Regions from separate parts of the Bradyrhizobium sp. NBAIM03 genome, predicted to be linked through region 4. Evidence: predicted binding sites of a transcription regulator. Region 4 holds the regulator's gene; each other region holds the start of a gene.
What was found. The regulator LexA, encoded in region 4, represses DNA repair genes until DNA is damaged. The targets are predictions, from matches to a motif close to TGTTCNNNNTGTGTTCNG.
Positions count from the first base shown of each region.

Region 1: a site for LexA is predicted at 1,077-1,094, ahead of I6F21_RS24060 (DNA repair protein). Genes of this name have one in related genera too.
Region 2: a site for LexA is predicted at 984-1,001, ahead of recA (recombinase RecA). Genes of this name have one in related genera too.
Region 3: a site for LexA is predicted at 1,253-1,270, ahead of uvrA (excinuclease ABC subunit UvrA). Genes of this name have one in related genera too.

Region 1 is NZ_JADYVS010000017.1:30,472-32,672, forward strand. It holds gene I6F21_RS24055 (DNA polymerase Y family protein) at 1-327, opposite strand, end outside; gene I6F21_RS24060 (DNA repair protein) at 224-1,012, opposite strand; gene I6F21_RS24065 (putative DNA modification/repair radical SAM protein) at 1,175-2,201, shown strand, end outside.
Region 2 is NZ_JADYVS010000009.1:68,730-70,930, forward strand. It holds gene I6F21_RS15740 (hypothetical protein) at 246-416, opposite strand; gene I6F21_RS15745 (hypothetical protein) at 571-771, opposite strand; gene recA (recombinase RecA) at 1,093-2,181, shown strand.
Region 3 is NZ_JADYVS010000025.1:48,818-51,018, reverse strand. It holds gene I6F21_RS29235 (outer membrane protein) at 1-109, shown strand, start outside; gene I6F21_RS29230 (outer membrane beta-barrel protein) at 334-1,089, shown strand; gene uvrA (excinuclease ABC subunit UvrA) at 1,367-2,201, shown strand, end outside.
Region 4 is NZ_JADYVS010000010.1:206,000-208,200, forward strand. It holds gene I6F21_RS17850 (hypothetical protein) at 162-596, opposite strand; gene lexA (transcriptional repressor LexA) at 971-1,672, opposite strand; gene glp (gephyrin-like molybdotransferase Glp) at 1,849-2,201, opposite strand, start outside.

The DNA.
Region 1 (2,201 bases), on a different contig from region 4:
CACCAGCGGCGTGAAGCGGTCGCACCAATCGGCGATGTCGCTGATCGTCTTCGTATCGGCCACGGTATCGGCGTCGAACACACGCAAATCCGGGCACATCGCCCGCGCATTGGCCAGCGGTTGGCCGATATACAGGCCGAGGCGCTCGGCGGCCTCGTCCAGCGCATGGATCACCAGCGCATTGTTGTCCTTGATGACGACAATGCTCGGCTCATGGTTGGTTTTACCCAGCCCGGCGCTGCTGAAGAACCGCTGGATCCTGTCGATGGGCAGGCGCGGCAGCCACAGGCTGAGGATACGTCGACGGTTCACTGAACTGGCACTCATCACAATTCCATTCCATGATCCACCGGCCGCAGGGGCCATGACGATTGCGCAAGAGCTCGGCATCGAACACCGGCGCGCCCCAGGCACTCCACACCGAGCCCGGCGGCGAAGGCGCCGCACGCAGCATCCATCGTGTCTCCGCGGTCGAGGGCAGCGGCTGCGCGGCCATCCGCAGCAAGAGGCCGGTCACGCCCGAGCCTTGCGCGGCCAGCGTCAGCTTGCGGCTCGCCACCAGATCGAACTGCCTGGTCTCGCCCCAGAGCTCGAGCACGACGGCGCCCAGCGCATCGCAGGCGAGCGCGTCGGCCGAGGTGCGTAGCGCGCTCTCGACATCGGCGGCGCGCACCATCACCACACAGCGCGGATCGAGGCCGAGCTCGGATAGCCCGCTCATCGACAGCGCGCCGGTTTCGAGCTCCGAAAAATCCTGCCGCACCCACAATAGCGGCCGGCGTGCGCTCACGCGTCCCGCAAGGCCCATGACAAACCCCGTCGCGGCCGCGCCCTGTCGCCCCTCGCAAAACACCTCGTGGATCGCCGCGCGCGCGAGCCCGCCCTTCAGCGCGGCGTCGGCCGCGCCATGGCCGAGTACGATGCGATCGCGCGGATGCACGACTTCCGCCGTCTCGATGCGCTCGATCTGGCCGCGCAGGATCGCAAGCGCGCTCATACGTGCGCCGCTCATGCTCGCCGCTCCTCAGAGGTGATTGCCGATGGCTCTCAAAAAGAGAACCAGCGGCTGGCTCATTTGTTCATGATATGTTCTAATATAAAGCTAACGGCGCCGGCAGAGTCAATCGAATTGGCGCATCCAAAGATTCATGAGCGGAATCAAAGAGATTCAAACATGGACGTACAACGCAAGCTGGAGATTCTGGCGGATGCCGCCAAATACGACGCATCCTGCGCCTCCAGCGGTACCGAGAAGCGGGATTCCAGCGACGGCAAGGGCATGGGCTCGACCGCGCCGGGCATGGGCATCTGCCATTCCTACGCGCCGGACGGACGCTGCATCTCCCTGCTCAAGGTGCTGCTGACCAACGCCTGCAATTACGATTGCCTTTATTGCGTCAACCGCGCCTCCTCGAATGTCCCACGCGCCCGCTTCACCATCGACGAATTGGTCAGGCTCACGCTCGACTTCTACCGGCGCAATTACATCGAGGGCCTGTTTCTCTCCTCCGGCATCATCCGCAGCCCTGATTACACGATGGAGCAAGTGGTGAGCGTCGCGCGAAAACTGCGCGAGGAGCATCATTTCCGCGGCTACATCCATCTGAAGACCATTCCCGAGGCCGACGACGCGCTGATCGCCGAGGCCGGCAAATATGCCGACCGCCTTTCGATCAACATCGAGATGCCTGAGGAGACGAGCCTGCAGCAATTCGCGCCGGAGAAGGACGTGCGCGCGATCCGCCGCACCATGGGCCGGCTGCGGCTGAAGCTGGACGAGGCCGAGGAGAGCCGCAGCGCCAAGACGAAGGCCAAACCGCAGCGCTTCGCGCCCGCCGGACAAAGCACGCAGATGATCGTCGGCGCAGATAGCGCCTCCGATCACACCATTCTCCACACCAGCGCCAATCTCTACGGCGCCTACCGGCTGCGGCGCGTCTATTACTCCGCCTTCAGCCCGATCCCCGATGCCAGCCGCGCGCTACCCCTGCGCGCGCCGCCGCTGCTGCGCGAGCACCGGCTCTACCAGGCCGACTGGCTGATGCGGTTCTACGGCTTCGATGTCGGCGAGATCGTCGACGACAGCGCGATGCTGCCGCTCGACATCGATCCCAAGCTGGCCTGGGCGCTGCGCCACCGCGACCGCTTCCCGCTCGACGTCAACCGCGCCAGCCGCGAGGAGCTGCTGCGCGTTCCGGGCT
Region 2 (2,201 bases), on a different contig from region 4:
CGTCCTATCGAAGGCGCCGGCGCGCCTTGCCTCTCAAAAGTGGCAAAACAACCCCATGCACAGTAGGGGTCCTGGCGATTTCATCGCTTCGCCAATGGGTTGCTGGTAGTATTTAGCTACCTGGTGCATCCGCGGTCGCGGCGCCCCGACCGGCGATGCCGATCGGAGGTTCCGGGCAAGGAACAGAGCGGAGTGCCGCATCGCGGGCGGGCCTGGCCCGCTCCGGACGGCGGTCCTGGCAGTGCCTAATGAACCTTGATCTCGTTCAGCGGCAGACGGAGCTCGGCGGCGCGCTCTTCGCGGTCCTTCTTGCGGAACTCGTTTTCCTTGCGCTCGAACTTCACCATCTCCTCGTGGGCGGCGTCCAGCAGCGGCTTTCGCCTCAGCGTATCGTGCTGCGTGTCGTTGTTCGTCATGACCAGAGATCCCCAAAAGTTGCGGTCCCATCCCCACAGAAGGCCCGAGACCGCGAAAAGGTTCGGTGCCGCAGGATTACGGAAACATGACGGCGCCCTGGTCGCGCGTCGTTGATCCCGGTCATGGTCGCGTCGAGGAACCCGGCGTAGGCGACTATTCCGGCGGCTGCAGCCCCGGCGATTTGACCCAATCGTTCAGATGATTGGCAACGTCGGCCTGGCGCGCCTTCTTGAGCAGCGCGTCCCGCTCCGGCCCGGGAGGTAGCTTGGACGCCTGCTCGCGGACCTGCTTCACCCATGCCGACAGCCGGTCCTGAAGGGTCAGTTGCTGCTTGAAACGTCGTCGCTTCAACATGGCGCGCTCTTTCCGTGCGAGGAGGTGGGAGCGCGAGGTCAGCGTTCTCATCACCGATAGTGGCCAGGGTCCGCGCGGTGTGATGCATTAGGATCCAGAAATGGATCCGCGTCTGTTCAGTTGTGCACAGTGCGGACGGCGTGACGATCCAGCATGGCCGGTTCGACCAGCTCCGTTGTCTCCTGGTCCAGTCAGAAAGACAAAATCCGCAAAAGAACATATTGCGAACTGAGAACAAATGGGGTACATTGCTTTTATCGCCGAGCTGCCTCGCAACCGTTTGTCCCTCACGCGAATCCTCGCCATAAGGAGCACGACCCAATGTCCGCAACTGCCCTGCGTATCGTCGAAGGATCTTCCATGGACAAGAGTAAAGCTCTGGCCGCCGCGCTCTCCCAGATCGAGCGGCAGTTCGGCAAGGGCTCGGTGATGAAGCTCGGCAAGAACGACCGCTCCATGGACATCGAGGCGGTGTCCTCCGGGTCGCTCGGGCTCGATATCGCGCTCGGCATCGGCGGCCTGCCCAAGGGACGCATCGTCGAGATCTACGGGCCGGAATCCTCGGGCAAGACCACGCTGGCGCTGCATACGGTGGCGGAAGCGCAGAAGAAGGGCGGCATCTGCGCCTTCATCGACGCCGAGCACGCGCTCGATCCGGTCTATGCCCGCAAGCTCGGCGTCAACATCGACGAGCTCCTGATCTCGCAGCCCGACACCGGCGAGCAGGCGCTGGAGATTTGCGACACCCTGGTGCGCTCGGGCGCCGTCGACGTTCTCGTGGTCGATTCGGTGGCGGCGCTGGTGCCGAAGGCCGAGCTCGAGGGCGAGATGGGCGATGCGCTGCCGGGACTTCAAGCGCGGTTGATGAGCCAGGCGCTGCGCAAGCTGACGGCCTCCATCAACAAGTCCAACACCATGGTGATCTTCATCAACCAGATCCGCATGAAGATCGGTGTGATGTACGGCTCGCCGGAAACCACCACCGGCGGCAATGCGCTGAAATTCTACGCCTCCGTCCGCCTCGACATCCGCCGCATCGGCGCGATCAAGGAGCGCGACGAGGTGGTCGGCAACACCACGCGCGTCAAGGTGGTCAAGAACAAGCTGGCCCCGCCCTTCAAGCAGGTCGAGTTCGACATCATGTACGGCGAGGGCGTCTCCAAGATGGGCGAGATCCTCGATCTCGGCGTCAAGGCCGGTATCGTCGAGAAGTCCGGCGCCTGGTTCTCCTATGACAGCCAGCGCCTCGGCCAGGGCCGCGAGAACGCCAAAGCGTTCCTCAAGGGCAACCCCGACATCACCGCCAAGATCGAGACCGCGATCCGCCAGAATTCCGGTTTGATCGCCGAGCAGATTCTGGCCGGCACGCCGGAGCGCGACGCCGACGGCGAGGAGCCGGCGGACGAGTAAGACCTAACGCGAAAATTTTT
Region 3 (2,201 bases), on a different contig from region 4:
GACCTACTTCTCGGGCGTCTTCCCGGTCAACACCGGCACTCTCGACCTCCACACCGTGCAGGTCGGCGTGAACTACCACTTCGGCGGCCCGGTCGTCGCCAAGTACTGAGCTTCGTCTCTGACGCATCATCGTCACGAAAGGCCGGCCTCGCGCCGGCCTTTTTGTTTGTTGCGGCCGCCCGTTCGCTCGCGCTTTTCGAAGGGGTGTGGCCGCTGGGTGACACAACCTTTGGCTTCAATGGTGTAAAAGCAATGACGTTGCTTGAGTCATAAGGTCCGCTGCTCTTCCGCTCTCCGGAAGACCGGAATGAGAAATGGAAGTGGGGAATGGATATGAAGAAGCTTTTGCTGGCTTCGGCCAGCTTGTTCGCACTCAGCGCGTTGGCACCGGCCTCGGCGGCCGATTTGGCAGCCCGCCCCTACACCAAGGCTCCGGTGGCACCGATCGCGGTGTACAACTGGAGCGGTTTCTACCTCGGCGCCAACGCCGGCGGTGGCTGGAGCCGCAACTGTTGGGATCTCACCAGTGTCGGCCCCTTCGTGGTCGCTCCGGCGGTGGCCGAAGGTTGTCACAATGCGACCGGCGCACTCGTCGGCGGCCAGATCGGTTATCGCTGGCAGTCCGCCAACTGGGTATTCGGTCTCGAAGCCCAGGGGGACTGGGCTGACCTGAAGGGTTCGAACATCAGCTCGCCTGCCGCGCTCGCGCCGCTGGTGAACGAGACCAGGATCGACGCCATTGGCCTCTTCACTGGCCAGGTCGGTTATGCCTGGAACAACGTGCTTTGGTACGTGAAGGGCGGCGCTGCCGTCACTCACAACAAGTACACTGGCAGTTTTGGCGGCGTTACGCTCGACACCGCGAACGAAACGCGCTGGGGCGGTACCGTCGGCACCGGCATAGAATTCGGCTTCGCCCCGAACTGGTCGGTCGCTGTCGAATACAACCACCTGTTCATGGGCAGGCACAACGAGACCTTCACCTTCCTCGGCGTGACCACTCGCACCGACAGCATCAAGCAGGACGTGGACATGGCTACCGTTCGACTCAACTACACCTTCGGTGGCCCGGTGGTCGCGAAGTACTGAACTTCCCTGCCGAGGTCACATCGTCACGAAAGGCCGGCCTCGCGCCGGCCTTTTTGTTTTGGCTGGGTGCTCCGCGAGCGGTTCCGCGCGTTCCTGCTGCCAGATCCCGCCAGCACGCCAACAATCCGTTGACGATTCGCAAGTCCCACTGGAAATCCGCCGCCGTTCTTCCTACGTTCGCTGCCATACCCATCGGCGCCGATCCCGGTTCCGGGCGCAGCGCGCCTTTTTTGTTGGCGCGATCGCGCACCTTTGGGCTTCCTTGAGGGCAACTCGGATGGATGAAGTGATCAAGGCGAAGCGCCAACAACAGAACGCGGGCTCCAGCCTGCGCGCAATTACGATCCGCGGCGCGCGCGAGCACAACCTCAAGAATATCGACGTCGAGATTCCCCGCGACAAGCTGGTGGTGTTCACCGGGCTATCCGGCTCCGGCAAATCCTCGCTCGCCTTCGACACCATCTATGCCGAGGGCCAGCGCCGCTACGTCGAATCGCTGTCGGCCTATGCCCGCCAGTTCCTGGAGATGATGCAGAAGCCCGACGTCGACCAGATCGACGGCCTGTCGCCGGCGATCTCGATCGAGCAGAAGACGACGTCGAAGAACCCGCGCTCCACCGTCGGCACCGTCACCGAGATCTACGACTACATGCGCCTGCTCTGGGCCCGCGTCGGCGTGCCCTATTCGCCGGCCACGGGCCTGCCGATCGAGAGCCAGACCGTCTCGCAGATGGTCGACCGCGTGCTGGCGCTGCCCGAGGGCACCCGCCTCTATCTGCTCGCCCCCGTCGTGCGAGGCCGCAAGGGCGAGTACAGGAAGGAGCTCGCCGAATGGCTCAAGAAGGGCTTTCAGCGCGTCAAGATCGACGGCACCTTCCATGAGCTGGCGGAAGCCCCTAGCCTCGACAAGAAATTCCCGCACGACATCGACGTGGTGGTCGATCGCATCGTGGTGCGTGCCGATATCGGCCAGCGCCTCGCCGAGAGCTTTGAGACCGCGCTGAAGCTCGCCGAAGGCCTTGCCGTCGTCGAGTTCGCCGATGCGCCCGCGGCGGCTGCGCCTGCGGAGGAAAAGAAGAAGACCGCGAAAATCCACGACAAGAGCGGGCCCG
Region 4 (2,201 bases):
ACGTTCAAAATGCGGGCAGCACGGCCCAAACTTCGTGCGACGACGAGGCGCGGCGGTGGGCTCGCCGATCGAATGTCCTGAAACACAAACTTGCCGGGCTCGCCGGCCTCGGCCGGCGACGGCAATTTCAATCCCGGGCTCGGCCTGTCGGCCGAAGGGCGTCAGCCGATCGGCAGGCGCGTGATCGTGGGCCGCGTGTCGGCGACGATCTGCGGCTTGTGCTCGCGCTCGGGGGCTGGCTGCGTCACCGGCAATTGCAGCACGGTCGCGCGCTGGCCTTCGACGAGCTGCGTCACCAGCACGTATTTGCCGTCGGGGAATTCGATCGCGTCATGATGGCGATCGGGAATGTGCGGGTCGATCTTGCCGAACTTGCCGACGCGAGAGTTCACGGTGCGCGTCCAGATCCAGCGGTTGTCGTAGCGGACATTGTCGGCGAAAGCGAGCTCCGTCCCCGGCAGCAGACAGACCGCGACGGAGGGATCGGCTTCGGAAGCGAAACCGCGCGTCGAGGTGCCGCGGAAGGTTGTCGTGACGATCGTCTCGCCGACTTCGGCGGGGCGCGTCGCGACGGCATGCAGGCTGTAGTCACACATCGGGTGCTCCTCATGCTGGGATAGCGACCCGCGTCTCTTTCGAGGCGCAGGCCTCTATCAGAGTGGAAGCATACAACGCTCTGCTCGGTTATGGGCAAATCTGCGGCTCGCGTCCGCAGCGCGCGATCACATTATCTTTCCCGGATTCGATAGGAACAAACCTCGCGTCCTTGCATTCGGCCGGAGCTATCAGCACTGCCGGCACAACTCTACCGGCGAAGCAGAAATGGCTGCGCGCCTGCGCGGGGGAATGTCGCGCGGGAAGATGGACCGGACAGCCGGCGCGAGAGACCGGCCGGAGCGGGCAAGTATCCGCTCCGATCCTGGATCGACGATGCCGATCGCAGCGCGCGCGGCGCTTGAGACTTCCGTTATCAGTACTTCCGGTAAAGCCCGATCAGCTTGCCCTGGATCTTCACGCGGTTCGGCGGAAGAATGCGGACCTCGTAGGCGGCATTGGCGGGCTCGAGCGCGATCGAGGCGCCGCGGCGGCGGAAGCGCTTGAGCGTGGCCTCCTCGTCGTCGATCAATGCCACCACGATGTCGCCGGTATTTGCGGTCTCGTTGCGCTGGATCAGCGCCATGTCGCCGTCGAGGATGCCGGCCTCGACCATCGAATCGCCGCGCACTTCGAGCGCGTAGTGCTCGCCCGAGCCGAGCATGTCCGGCGGCACGCTGATGGTATGGCTGCGGGTCTGCAGCGCCTCGATCGGCGTGCCGGCGGCGATGCGGCCCATCACGGGCACCGCGACGGGGCGCTCGCCCTCGTCCGCGGGCGGGCTGGAGCTCGCGCGCACCTTGCCGAGATTGCCCTCGATCACGCTCGGGGTGAAGCCACGGCGATTGCCGGCGGCGGCCTGGAGCTCGGGCAGCTTGATCACCTCGATGGCACGGGCGCGGTTGGGCAGGCGGCGAATGAAGCCGCGCTCCTCGAGCGCAGTGATCAGGCGATGGATGCCTGACTTCGAGCGCAGGTCGAGCGCATCCTTCATCTCGTCGAAGGACGGCGGCACGCCGCTTTCCTTCAGACGTTCGCTGATGAACCGCAGAAGCTCGTATTGTTTGCGCGTCAACATCTCGACCAAAGTCCCCCGGTTGATGTCGTTCGATTCCGACACGATGAAGCCGGCACTAAGCCGCTACATCCTCGAAACAAATCATGAACGGACACTATATGTTCGATATGTGTTCCGCAACTGCTTAATTTATGGTGAACGCGGCCAAGCTCGCGGAATGCGTGTGGCTGGGCGGCTCAGACGGGCAGCCGGAGCACCTCGCAAGGCGTGCCGGCCTCGGCCTTCGGCGCGAACGGTGCGCGCACCAGAAGTACCTGTGCCGCAGCGAGATTCGCAAGAAGGGAGGAGTCCTGATGGCTGACCGGAAGGGCGACGCGCGTGCCGTCGTCGCGCTCCTCCAGCCGCGCACGCAGATAGTCCTCGCGCTGGTCGTTGGCGGCGAGATCGCGGCCCAGCACGGCGCGCTCGCGCCGATGATGAATCGCTGAACGGCCCGACAGGGCGCGAATCAAGGGGACCATGAACAGGAAGGCGCACACGTAGGACGACACGGGATTGCCGGGCAGGCCAATCACGCGCATCGCGCCTA